DNA from 2 places in the Streptomyces sp. NPDC059649 genome. Region 1 is predicted to be linked to the other one. Evidence: riboswitches for the same ligand, from Rfam matches in the RefSeq annotation. Region 1 holds a riboswitch; the other holds the start of a gene.
The links. Region 1 has a riboswitch for glycine ahead of gcvP (aminomethyl-transferring glycine dehydrogenase). Riboswitches for the same ligand answer to the same signal wherever they lie in the genome.

Region 1 (6,716 bases):
CCGGGCTGTACGCGATGGCGCTGGGGCAGGACGACCGTCCCGTGGTGGCCGAGCGGGACGCCAAGTCCATCTCCGTCGAGGACACCTTCGAGGTCGACCTGACCGACCGGACGCGGGTGCGGACGGAGGTGCTGCGGCTGGCCGACCGCTGCGTCCAGCGGCTGCGGGCGGCCGGGCGTTCCGGGCGCACGGTGGTGATCAAGGTGCGCAACTACGACTTCTCGACGCTGACCCGCTCCGAGACGCTCCGCGGGCCCACGGACGACCCCGCGGTCATCCGGGAGGCTGCGGTGCGGCTGCTGGAGCTGGTGGACACCACCGGCGGCGTCCGGCTGCTGGGCGTGGGGGTCAGCGGGCTGGCCGACTTCACCCAGGAGGATCTGTTCGCCCAGCTGACGACGGAGCGGGAGGCCGAGGAGCTGGCGCGGGCCGCGGAGGAGCGGGGCGGGAGCGAGCCGGCCGAGGAGGCGCCCGAGGAGGAGCGGCCGCGCCGCTGGCATCCCGGCGTGGACGTGGTCCACGACGAGTACGGGGCGGGATGGGTACAGGGCAGCGGGCTGGGGAGAGTGACCGTCCGCTTCGAGACGCCGTGGTCCGCACCGGGGAGGGTGCGGACCTTTGCCGTCGAGGACCCGGCGCTGCGGCCGGGGGAGCCCCTGCCGCTGGTGGGCGGGGAGCCTGCGGATCAGTCCTCCGATCCGGCGATCTTGCCGAAGTCCGTGTCGGAGGTGCCGGCATTGCCCGGGGACACCGCGTCGGAGTCGGGGGAGGAGATATCCAGGCGGTAGTGGTGGTAGAGCTGGAGTTCCTGCTCAGGGGAGAGGTGGCGGCCCACACCGAAGTCCGGGGCGTCCTTGATCAGCTTGCGGTCGTACGGGATGTGCAGGCTGTCGCCGACCATTTTGCTGGGCTCCAGGGGGACGAACGCGTCACGGCTGAAGAGCCCGGTGCGTACGGCTGCCCACTCCGGTTCCCCCGTCGCGTCGTCCAGATAGACCTCGTCGATGGTGCCTATCTTCGCGCCGTTACGGTCGAACGCTTTGCGGCCGATCAGGCTCCGGGGATCGATGTCGGTTTGCACGGCCCCTCCAATTGGTCGCAACTGCCCTGTGACAACTACCAAACGGCACATTTCATGCCCCGGCCACTCGAAGGATCCTTCGAGTGGTGCGCTGGTAGGCTGGCGAATGGCCGCAGAACCCGTGCGGGAGAGTCCTTTGTCGTTCGCGACCAGGGCGCCGAAGGAGCAAATCCTCCCCGGAATCTCTCAGGCACACGTACCGCACGGACGAGGTCACTCTGGAAAGCAGGGCGGGCCGCGGAAGGCACAGCTCCGGGACCCCTCCTCACCGACGGTGAAAGCCGGTCCGCCGTGCGCAGGCCGGTGAAGCTCTCAGGTTGAGATGACAGAGGGGGAGGCCGTCCGGGCACCCGCGCCGTGGTGCCCCTCGTAGGTCGTACCGACCAGGAGGCCCCCGCAGATGACCACCCACCGCATCTCCTTGACCGAGCTGGAACGCGGCATCCCCTTCGAGCACCGGCACATCGGCCCCGACCACGAGGCGCAGGCCAAGATGCTCGCGCACATCGGTTTCGGGTCGCTGGACGAACTCACCGCCGCCGCCGTCCCCGACGTGATCAAGAGCGCGCAGGCACTCGGCCTGCCGCAGGGCCGTACGGAGGCCGAGGTCCTCCAGGAGCTGCGCGGCCTCGCGGACCGCAACCAGGTGCTGTCGCCCATGATCGGGCTGGGTTACTACGGCACCTTCACCCCGCCGGTGATCCTCCGCAACGTCATGGAGAACCCCGCCTGGTACACGGCGTACACGCCCTACCAGCCGGAGATCTCGCAGGGCCGCCTGGAGGCGCTGCTGAACTTCCAGACGGTGGTCGCCGACCTGACCGGGCTGCCCACCTCCGGCGCCTCCCTCCTGGACGAGGGCACCGCGGCGGCCGAGGCGATGGCGCTCTCCCGCCGTGTCGGCAAGGTCAAGCAGGGCGTCTTCCTGGTCGACGCCGACTGCCTGCCGCAGACCATCGCCGTGATCGAGACCCGGGCCGAGCCGACCGGTGTCGAGGTCGTCGTCGCGGACCTGTCCGAGGGCATCCCCACCGAGATCGCCGAGCGCGGCGTCTTCGGCGTCCTGCTGCAGTACCCGGGCGCCTCCGGTGCGGTCCGGGACCCGCGCGCCGTGATCGAGCGCGCCCACGAGCTCGGCGCGATCGTCACGGTCGCCGCCGACCTGCTCGCGCTGACCCTGCTGACCTCGCCCGGCGAGCTCGGCGCGGACATCGCGGTCGGCACCACCCAGCGCTTCGGCGTCCCGATGGGCTTCGGCGGGCCGCACGCCGGCTTCATGGCGGTGCGCGAGCAGTTCGCGCGCAGCCTCCCCGGCCGCCTCGTGGGCGTCTCCGTGGACGCCGACGGAAACAAGGCGTACCGCCTCGCGCTGCAGACCCGTGAGCAGCACATCCGCCGGGAGAAGGCCACCAGCAACATCTGCACCGCTCAGGTGCTGCTCGCCGTCATGGCCGGCATGTACGCCGTCTACCACGGCCCCGAGGGCCTGCGGACCATCGCCCGGCGCACCCACCGCTACGCGGCGATCCTCGCCGAGGGCCTGCGGTCCGGCGGCGTGGAGCTGGTCCACGGCGCGTACTTCGACACGCTGACCGCGCGGGTGCCCGGCCGGGCCGCCGAGGTCGTCGCCGCCGCCCGCGAGGCCGGTATCAACCTCCGCCAGGTCGACGCCGACCTGGTCGGCATCGCCTGCGACGAGACCACCGGCCGCGCCCAGCTGGCCGGCGTCTGGGCCGCCTTCGGCGTGCAGGGCGACATCGAGAAGCTCGACGCGACCACCGACGAGACGCTTCCGCAGGCGCTGCTGCGCAGCGACGACTACCTCACCCACCCGGTCTTCCACCAGTACCGCTCCGAGACCGCGATGCTGCGCTACCTGCGCACCCTCGCGGACAAGGACTACGCGCTGGACCGCGGCATGATCCCGCTCGGCTCCTGCACGATGAAGCTGAACGCCACCACCGAGATGGAGCCGGTCACCTGGCCCGCGTTCGGCCAGCTGCACCCCTTCGCGCCGGCCGACCAGGCCCAGGGCTACCTCACGCTCATCCAGGAGCTCGAGGAGCGCCTCGCCACCGTCACCGGCTACGACAAGGTCTCCCTCCAGCCGAACGCCGGCTCCCAGGGCGAGCTGGCCGGCCTGCTGGCCGTACGCGCCTACCACCGCGCCAACGGGGACGAGCAGCGCACGGTCTGCCTGATCCCGTCCTCGGCGCACGGCACCAACGCCGCCAGCGCCGTGATGGCCGGCATGAAGGTCGTCGTCGTCAAGACCGGCGAGGACGGCGAGGTCGACGCCGACGACCTGCACGCCAAGATCGACAAGCACCGCGACGAGCTCGCGGTCCTGATGGTGACCTACCCCTCCACCCACGGCGTGTTCGAGGAGCACATCACCCAGATCTGCGCCGCGGTGCACGACGCCGGCGGCCAGGTCTACGTCGACGGCGCCAACCTGAACGCGCTGGTCGGCCTCGCCGAGCCGGGCAAGTTCGGCGGCGACGTCTCGCACCTCAACCTGCACAAGACCTTCTGCATCCCGCACGGCGGCGGTGGCCCCGGTGTCGGCCCGGTCGCGGTCCGCGCCCACCTGGCGCCGTACCTCCCCAACCACCCGCTGCAGCCCACCGCGGGCCCGGAGACCGGCGTCGGACCGATCTCGGCGGCTCCCTGGGGCTCCGCGGGCATCCTGCCGATCTCCTGGGCGTACGTCCGCCTGATGGGCGGCGAGGGCCTCAAGCGCGCCACCCAGGTCGCGGTCCTCGGCGCCAACTACATCGCCAAGCGCCTGGAGCCGCACTACCCCGTGCTCTACACCGGCCCCGGCGGCCTGGTGGCGCACGAGTGCATCATCGACGTCCGGCCGCTGACCAAGGCGACCGGTGTGAGCATCGACGACGTCGCCAAGCGGCTGATCGACTACGGCTTCCACGCGCCGACGATGTCCTTCCCGGTGGCCGGCACGCTCATGATCGAGCCGACCGAGAGCGAGGACCTCGCCGAGCTGGACCGGTTCTGCGACGCGATGATCGCCATCCGCGCGGAGATCGAGAAGGTCGGTTCGGGGGAGTGGGACAAGGACGACAACCCGCTGCGCAACGCCCCGCACACCGCGGCCGCGCTCAGCGACGACTGGACCCACCCGTACTCCCGCGAGGAGGCCGTCTTCCCGGCCGGTGTCGTGGCGGCCGAGAAGTACTGGCCGCCGGTGCGCCGCATCGACGGCGCCTTCGGTGACCGCAACCTCGTCTGCTCCTGCCCGCCGCTGGACGCGTACGAAGGCTGAGCCGTTCCACCGCAACAGCAAGGGCCCTCGGCAGGTGTTCTGCCGGGGGCCCTGGTGGTTCCTACCGGGTGCGCGGGGTCAGGCCGCCGCGGTGACCCGGGCCCGGTGCGGGGCGATGACCTGCCCGTCCGGCAGCAGCTCACCGGTGTCCTCGAAGAGCAGGACGCCGTTGCAGAGCAGGCTCCAGCCCTGCTCCGGGTGGTGCGCCACAAGATGTGCGGCCTCCCGGTCGGTGGAATCCGCTGACGGGCAGGGTGGTTGGTGCTGACACATGGAAGTTGTCTTTCGCTGCGGTGTGGTGAACGTCGTCGTGCGGCTCGATGAGCTCGATGAGATGGCCATGGCCGCTCCCCCGTTTCTTCGGTCGGTCCCAGTGTTGCCCTACGGAGGGGATTCCGCAGGGATTTCGCAGCAGCGGTACTCACTCGATATCGACGCATCACCCGTGCGGGCGGTTGCTCCCAATTGCTCTCGTCTCCAAGGGGGTTGGGAGTGGTGTCCGCGGGCTAGGCCGCGCGGGTGAGCACGACAGCGCGCCCCGTGGCCGGAAAGGGCCACGGGGCACGCTCGTGAGGGGCGTGGTGCGCCGGTGCGCGGGTACCCGGAAGGACGCCGCCGGCTTGCGGCTCAGGCCGGTTCGCGCAACTGCAGGGGCGCGGAGGCCAGGCGCAGGGTGAGCCGGGGAAGCAGGTCGGCGACGTGGTGCGGGCGGTGGGCGGCGATACCGGGCGGCGCGGGCGCCAGCGGCACCAGCAGGTCACCGGCCGCCGGCAGTCCCCCGGACCCGTCGGACGAGAGGTCGTGATGCAGCCACAGGGTGAGCATGTACAGCTCCGGTACGGACAGCAGCCGGGGCTGGTAGGGCGTGGTGAGCGCCTCGGACTGCGCCAGCGCCCGTTCGGTCGAGGCGACGTAGGGGCCGCCGCAGAACCGGCCGAACGTCCAGCCGTCCGCGGTGAGCACCGCCTCGGCGGTCGCCACGGCACGCTCGCCTCCGCGGACCAGGAACTGCCAGCCGGCCAGCCGGGTGTGCGATGTGCCGTCGGCCCGGCTGACGTCGTCCCAGACGTGCACGGGCAGGGGGTGGTCGGGGCTGAGCGGGCCCTGGTGGGCGCGCAGGGCGGGAACGGGGGCCTCGCGGACGGCGGTGGGCGAGCCGAGGGCGGTCAGGATGCTGCGCAGGGCGGGCGCGGGGGCAGGGGCAACGTGCAGCGGCATGGTGGGTCGCCTCTCACTTCGGAGACACGGTGGAGCGTGGCAGGTGCAAACGGCGCTGTTTGCGTGCGGGGTCAGAGCGTGGCCGGCCGGGGCTGCGGCCCGGCGTGGGGTGTCAGGGCCTGTCGTCGAACCACGGCACGGGCGGGAACGCCGCGACACGGGGCGCCAAGTCTCTGCCTCGTAACCGGAGTTTATACGACGTATGTTCTGAAAATGTTTCGGCTACTGGCCTTGCGGATTTCCGGCAAGACGGAATCCGGACCGGTCCGCGAGGCGATTTCCTCCAATTTGTACGGAGGCTTTGCCGCGCCACCACGTATTACCACGCCGATGCGGTAGGCCGGATCTCGTCGGTGAATCTCACGAGCGAAATGCGGAGGGCGATCGCCGCTGAGATATGCCCGTGGAAGATGCCGGACGCCGCACCACTTCGAGCCTATCGGCACCCGGCCGCCCCCGAGGCGTTATCGATCAGATTGCCGGGGCATCATCGACCGTAGCGCGAGCCCCGGCGTGCCCGGGTTCGCCCCCAAGCGGCCCGTGGCCGCGGGCCGTTCACTGGAGGAGGGACCCTTTCGATGGGGGAGAAGGTCGCCGCGGACGGGATCGACCTGGCGGACCGGGAGCGTTATCGAAGAAAGCTACACGACTGTCTCGAAGGATTGCACAGGCTCCTCGTGGAGAAGCGGTTCGACCGGCCACGGAATCTCATGGGTCTGGAGATCGAGCTCAATCTCGCCGGTGCCGACGGGCGGCCCCGCATGCTGAACTCCCAGGTTCTCGAACGGATCGCCAGCCAGGATTTCCAGACCGAACTCGCCCAGTGCAATCTGGAGGTCAATATCCTCCCGCACCGGCTCTCCGGCCGGGTCCTGGACCAGCTCGCCGAGGAACTCCGCACCGGCCTGAGTTACGCCGAGAGAAAGGCCCGCGAAGTCGCCGCCGGTATCGTGATGATCGGCATTCTGCCGACCCTCGGCGCCACCGACCTGACCGTCGCCAGCCTCTCCGAGAACGACCGCTACGTCATGCTCAACGACCAGATGCGGGCGGCCCGCGGCGAGGACTTCGTCCTGGACATCCAGGGCGTCGAGCACCTGGTGGCCCGGTCGCCCTCGATCGCGCCGGAGG
Region 2 (6,716 bases), on a different contig from region 1:
CAGGCCGCCGACCGGGTCGCAGGTGAGGCCGAGGTTGTGCTCCATGCCGATCTCGGCGGCGTTCTCCACCTGCTCGGGGGAGCCGCCCAGGACCTCGGCCAGGCCGCCGGCGGCCATGGAGCAGGCCGAGCCGACCTCGCCCTGGCAGCCGACCTCGGCGCCGGAGATCGAGGCGTTCTCCTTGAAGAGCATGCCGATGGCGCCGGCGGCGAGCAGGAAGCGCACCACACCGTCCTCGTCCGCGCCGGGCACGAAGTTGATGTAGTAGTGCAGCACGGCCGGGATGATGCCGGCGGCGCCGTTGGTCGGCGCGGTCACGACCCGGCCGCCGGCGGCGTTCTCCTCGTTGACCGCCATCGCGTAGAGGGTGATCCACTCCATGGCGCGGGCGGTGGCGTCGCCCTCGGCGCGCAGCTTGCGGGCCGAGCCCGCGGCACGCCGGCGGACCTTCAGACCACCCGGCAGGATGCCCTCACGGGACATGCCGCGCGTCACGCACGCCTGCATCACCCGCCAGATGTCCAGCAGGCCCTCGCGGATCTCGTCCTCGGTGCGCCAGGCCTTTTCGTTCTCCAGCATCAGGGCGGAGATGGACAGGCCGGTCTGCTGGGACAGCCGCAGCAGCTCGTCACCGGTGCGGAAGGGGTACTTCAGGACCGTGTCGTCCGGCACGATCGGGTTCTCGCCCGCCGCCCCCTCCGCGGACAGCACGGTCTCGTCGACGACGAAGCCGCCGCCCACCGAGTAGTACGTCTTGTGGAGCAGCTCGGTGCCCTCGGCGTCGTACGCCTGGATCGTCATGCCGTTGGCGTGGTACGGCAGGGCCTTGCGGCGGTGCAGGACCAGGTCCTCGTCGAAGTCGAAGGCGATCTCGTGGGCGCCGAGCAGACTGATCCGCCCCGACTCCTTGATCGCGGTGACGCGGTCGTCCGCGGTCTCGACGTCGACGGTGCGGGGGGAGTCCCCCGCGAGACCGAGCAGGACGGCCTTGGGGGTGCCGTGGCCGTGGCCGGTGGCGCCCAGGGAACCGAAGAGTTCGGCGTGGACGCGGGCCGTCCGGGCGAGCAGACCGTCCTTCTTGAGCCGGCCGGCGAACATCCGGGCGGCGCGCATCGGGCCGACGGTGTGGGAGCTGGAGGGACCTATGCCGATGGAGAAGAGGTCGAAGACGGAGATGGCCACGGGGGCGGACTCCCTTGTCTGCTCGTGGTGGACGGTGGAGCTTTGGGGCAGGAGGTGCGTTCTGCGCCGAATGTCGAGCGTAACGCGGACCCGGCGCGGTGCCGTCGGACGAAAACCGTCGGACGGCCGTCGGCGGGCGTAACAGTGGGTGTCGGGTCGGCCACCGCGGCGGCCGGCGGGCCGGTCGTACGGGCGCGGCTTCCGGCCCGTACGGCCCGGAAGGAAGAGGCCGGGGCCGGGAGTGCGGCCAGGGCGCACCTGAGGGGGCGATATGGCGGAAAGGGGGCGGAGAAATCGGGGCATACAGGCCACGAGCCCGGGACCAACGGCCCCGGGCTCAGGGCCCGTTGAGCCCCCGCCCGCCGCTCACCGGCGGGCCGGAGGATCACCGCATGAGACGTGTCACAGCGAGGGGTACAGCGGGTACTTCTCCGCGAGCGCGGTGACCCGGGCCTTGAGGGCCTCGGCGTCGTAGTCGGGCTTGAGGGCCTCGGCGATGATGTCGGCGACCTCGCGGAAGTCGTCGGCGGTGAAGCCGCGGGTGGCCAGGGCCGGGGTGCCGATCCGCAGACCCGAGGTCACCATCGGGGGCCGGGGGTCGTTGGGGATGGCGTTGCGGTTGACGGTGATGCCGACCTCGTGGAGGCGGTCCTCGGCCTGCTGGCCGTCGAGCTGGCTGTTGCGCAGGTCGACCAGGACCAGGTGGACGTCGGTGCCGCCGGACAGGACCGACACACCGTGCTCGGTGACGTCGTCCTGGACCAGGCGCTCGGCCAGGATCTTGGCGCCTTCGAGGGTGCGCTGCTGGCGCTCCTTGAACTCGTCCGAGGCGGCGACCTTGAAGGAGACCGCCTTCGCCGCGATGACGTGCTCCAGCGGGCCGCCCTGCTGACCGGGGAAGACCGCGGAGTTGATCTTCTTGGAGATCTCCGGGGTGGCGGAGAGGATGACGCCGCCGCGGGGACCACCGAGGGTCTTGTGGGTGGTGGTGGTCACCACGTGGGCGTGCGGCACCGGCGAGGGGTGCAGCCCGGCGGCCACGAGACCGGCGAAGTGGGCCATGTCGACCATGAGGTAGGCGTCGACCTCGTCGGCGATGCGGCGGAAGGCGGCGAAGTCGAGCTGGCGGGGGTAGGCCGACCAGCCGGCGACGATCAGCTTGGGGCGGTGCTCCTTGGCCAGGCGCTCGACCTCGTCCATGTCGACCAGGTTGGTCTTCTCGTCGACGTGGTAGGGGACGACGTTGTAGAGCTTGCCACTGAAGTTGATCTTCATGCCGTGGGTCAGGTGCCCGCCGTGGGCGAGGTTGAGACCCAGGATGGTGTCGCCCGGCTTGAGGAGGGCGAACATGGCGGCGGCGTTGGCCTGGGCGCCGGAGTGGGGCTGGACGTTGGCGTACGGCGCGCCGAAGAGGGCCTTGATGCGGTCGATGGCGATCTGCTCGACGACGTCGACGTGCTCGCAGCCACCGTAGTAGCGACGGCCGGGGTAGCCCTCGGCGTACTTGTTGGTGAGGACCGAGCCCTGGGCCTCCATGACGGCGACGGGGGCGAAGTTCTCCGACGCGATCATTTCGAGGGTGGACTGCTGGCGGTGCAGCTCGGCGTCGACGGCGGCGGCGACGTCGGGGTCGAGCTCGTGCAGGGAGCTGTTCAGAAGCGACATGGGTGTTCCTACGGAGAGAGGGGGAGGGCTCAGCCGGCGGTGAAGGCGGTGTACTCGTCGGCGGACAGCAGGTCGTCCGGCTCGCCGCTGATCTTCACCTTGAACAGCCAACCGCCCTCGAACGGGGCGGAGTTCACCAGCGAGGGGTCGTTGACGACGTCTTCGTTGACCTCCACGATCTCGCCGTGCACGGGCGCGTAGAGATCACTGACCGACTTGGTCGACTCCAGCTCACCGCAGCTCTCGCCCGCCGTGACCGTGGAACCGACCTCCGGGAGCTGCACGTAGACGACGTCGCCGAGGGCGTTCGCCGCGTGCTCCGTGATGCCGACCGTCGAGACGCCTGCCTCGGCGGCCGACAGCCACTCGTGCTCCTTGCTGTAGCGCAGCTGCTGGGGGTTGCTCATGGCTCGATTCTCCTGTACGCGAGGGTGTGGTCGTGAATGGGGGCACCTCCCGGACGAAGTCTGGGGGAGGGTCTTGCACAGTGAGACGTGCGCGGGGGCGCCGCCGTCCGGTCCGCAGGGGCGGAACCGTTACTTCTGCCGCTTGTAGAAGGGCAGCGCGATGACCTCGTACGGCTCATGGCTTCCACGGATGTCCACATGGACACCCTCGGTGCCCGGTGTGGCGTAGGCCGCGTCGACGTACGCGATGGCGATCGGCTTGCCGAGCGTGGGGGAGGGGGCGCCCGAGGTGACCTCGCCGATCACCGTGCCGTCGGCGGAGACGACCGGGTAGCCCGCGCGCGGGACCCGGCGGCCCTGGGCGATCAGCCCGACCAGCTTGCGCGGCGGGGCGGCCTCGGCGCGCTCGGCGGCCCGCTCCAGCGCGGCGCGGCCGACGAAGTCGCCGTTGTTGGTCGTCTTCTCGAACTTCACGACCCGGCCCAGGCCCGCGTCGAACGGGGTGGTGGCGGTGGTGAGCTCGTGCCCGTACAGCGGCATGCCCGCCTCCAGGCGCAGGGTGTCCCGGCAGGACAGCCCGCACGGCACCAGGCCCGCGTCCTTGCCGGCCTCGGTCAGCGCCTCCCAGAGGGCGACCGCGTCGGCCGGCCGGACGAACAGCTCGAAGCCGTCCTCGCCGGTGTAGCCGGTACGGGCGATCAGCGCCTCGACGCCGGCGACCGTGCCGGGCAGACCCGCGTAGTACTTCAGCCCGTCCAGATCGGCGTCGGTCACCTTCTTGAGGATGCCGGGGGACTCCGGGCCCTGCACCGCGAGCAGCGCGTAGGCGTCCCGGTCGTCGCGGACCACCGCGTCGAAGCCGCCGCCCCGGGCGGTCAGCGCGTCCAGGACGACCTGGGCGTTGGAGGCATTGGCGACGACCATGTACTCCTGGTCCGCCAGACGGTAGACGATCAGGTCGTCGAGGATGCCGCCCTCGGCGTTGCAGATCATGGTGTACCGGGCGCGGCCGGTCTTCACCCCGCCGATGTTGCCGACCAGGGCGAAGTCGAGGAGGTCGGCGGCCTGCGGGCCGGTGACGGTGATCTCCCCCATGTGGGAGAGGTCGAAGAGGCCGGCGCGGGAGCGGACCGCGACGTGTTCGTCGCGCTCGCTGCCGTAGCGCAGCGGCATGTCCCAGCCGGCGAAGTCGGTCATGGTCGCGCCGAGTGCCCGATGCGTGGCATCGAGCGCCGTGCGGCGGGGGGCATCAGTCATGGTTCTGGGCTCCCAGGCAGGGGTGACAAGACGTTCTCCCCATCTGTCATCGGAACCTGAGAGGTTCACCGGAAGCCCGCGAACGGGCCCGGTTTGCACCTTGGGTGGAGCCGTCCCGTCCACCGGGCCGGGCTCGCTTTTCAGATCTGCCTCGCCCGCGCGGTATAGGGGCCTGAGAGATTCAAGGGAGGACTTGCTCCTTCGGCGCCCCGCCGTGGCGGCCGGGGACTCTCCCGCGCGGATTCAAGCGGCCGGTATGGAGTTGGCGGTGCACGGGTGAACCGAGATGTGCACGTGGCGCGCACATCATTGCACGGGATCGCCGAATACAGGAGGCCCGGTCGTCGCACTGCTCCCGACGTGGGCGGATCGGACAATCGCCTTGATGGTCATTACCTTTTCTTGACACTCTGCGGGTAGGGAACCGGCCTCGGGCCGGACCGTAACCCGGACGGGAAGGGTGATCACGGTGCACAGGGACGCGGCGCTCGCGGCCACTTCGGGGGCCGGACCCGAAGAGCCGGTGGCGGTCCGCGCCGCCGAGCCGGTGACGGTCCGCGCCGCCGCACCCCGGGCCCGGCGCCCGGCCCGCCCGGTCGTCCGGCCGGGGCGCGGCGCACGGGTGGTGGACCTGCGCGGCGAGCGCCGGGCCCGGGCCGCCGCCGAGCTGCGCTTCCCGCCCGGCGACCTCGTCGTGGTCTCCGGCCTGCCCGGCAGCGGCAAGAGCACCCTGATGCACCGCGTCGTACCGCCGCTGGACGGCGGCGGCGCCGAGGTGCACCGGATCGACTCCCAGGACGCCCGTGAGCGCTGGGAACGCGGCAGGCTGCGCCGGCTGCCCTACGGCCTGTACCGCCCGCTGGTCCGGGCCGCGCACTATCTCGCGCTCGGCCGGGCGCTGCGCTCCGGCCGCAGCGTGGTGGTGCACGACTGCGGGACGCTGGCGTGGGTGCGCCGCTGGATCGCCCGGGCGGCCGTCCGCGGCGGCCGCGGGCTGCATCTCGTGCTGCTCGACGTGGCGCCGGAGGTGGCCCGGGCCGGCCAGGAGGCGCGCGGCCGCGGGGTGTCCGGGTACGCCTTCGCCCGGCACCGCCGGGCGGTGTCCCGGCTGGTCGGCGGCGCGGAGGAGGCAGAGCTGCCCCGGGGGTTCGCCTCGGCCGTGCTGCTGGACCGCCGTGCGGCGAGCGCCCTGGAGACCCTCACCTTCCGCTGACCGGCGCCGCCCTTCCGCCCGCGCCGCCGCTCCGCGCGGCGTGACCCGCCCCGTAGGCGCGGCCTCCGCTTTCTCTCGTCTAGTGTCATGGGCCAGAAAGTGCGAGTGCGGTGTGGAACACGGGTGGATGCAGATGAACTTTCCGGAGCAGGGGATACCGCAGCTGGCCTGGCCGGCGAACGAGCTCGAAGAGGTGCTGGCCGCCTCGGTCGGGCATCCCGGCGCCGGCGGCCGGATCGTCGAGGTCCTGGGGCGTAGCCGGGTCTGGGTGCCGCTGCCCAACGGCGGCGGACCGGACGGCGCGGGCCTCGGCGCCGCCGGACTCGACCTGCCCACCGTCGACATCGGCGGGCTGGCCTACGTCCCGGTCTACAGCTCCGAGCAGGAGTTCCTCCGGGTCGTCGGTGCGCATATGTCCTTCACGGTCGCCCCGGCCCGGGAGTTCGCCCGCGGGCTGCCGCCGAAGGTCGGGATCGCGGTGAACCCGGACGGCACGGTCGGTGTCCCGGTGCCGCCGCCCGCGGTGGCCGAATTGTGTCGCTCGGGACGTCAGGAACCGGACACCGCCGCACTGCCGAGCGGTGCCCGGGTGCGGCTCTTCGAGCCGGACTGGCAGGACGAGCCGGTGGACTTCCTCGCCGCCGCCGGACTGGAGTTCTCCGGCGTCGGAATTGTCCTGACTGCCCGGCGTGTCCTGGCCAGCGTCGAGGGCGACACGCCCGCGCTGTTCGTCGGTGTCCAGGTCGCCACCGCCCCCGAGGCCCTGCACGACGGATCGGCCCGCGACGCGGCGCTCGGCGGCCTCGGACGGGCCCTCGGCGCGGTGCCGGTGCCCTGGCCCGTACAGCTCGTCATGCTCGACCTCGCCCAGGGTGACCCGGTCGCCGACTGGATGCTGGAGCGGGTGCGGCCCTTCTACTCCCGCGAGCACTCCTAGGGTTCGCCGTTGTCGCGGAGGCCGCGGCCTTCCGGCCCTGGACCACCGGCAAGCC

Region 2: linked by a shared signal. The riboswitch ahead of gcvT (glycine cleavage system aminomethyltransferase GcvT) and the one ahead of gcvP (aminomethyl-transferring glycine dehydrogenase) in region 1 are both predicted to bind glycine.

What each region holds. Positions count from the first base shown of each region.
Region 1 covers NZ_JBHWDV010000039.1:9,626-16,341, forward strand. The annotation lists gene ACFV1J_RS30205 (DNA polymerase IV) at 1-788, shown strand, start outside; gene ACFV1J_RS30210 (PRC-barrel domain-containing protein) at 686-1,081, opposite strand; glycine riboswitch at 1,196-1,293, shown strand; gene gcvP (aminomethyl-transferring glycine dehydrogenase) at 1,482-4,367, shown strand; gene ACFV1J_RS30220 (DUF5999 family protein) at 4,446-4,640, opposite strand; gene ACFV1J_RS30225 (hypothetical protein) at 4,995-5,585, opposite strand; gene ACFV1J_RS30230 (glutamate-cysteine ligase family protein) at 6,164-6,716, shown strand, end outside.
Region 2 covers NZ_JBHWDV010000023.1:40,510-47,225, forward strand. The annotation lists gene ACFV1J_RS22920 (L-serine ammonia-lyase) at 1-1,182, opposite strand, end outside; gene glyA (serine hydroxymethyltransferase) at 1,585-2,847, opposite strand; gene gcvH (glycine cleavage system protein GcvH) at 2,877-3,254, opposite strand; gene gcvT (glycine cleavage system aminomethyltransferase GcvT) at 3,384-4,511, opposite strand; glycine riboswitch at 4,662-4,757, opposite strand; gene ACFV1J_RS22940 (AAA family ATPase) at 4,981-5,724, shown strand; gene ACFV1J_RS22945 (enhanced serine sensitivity protein SseB) at 5,858-6,661, shown strand.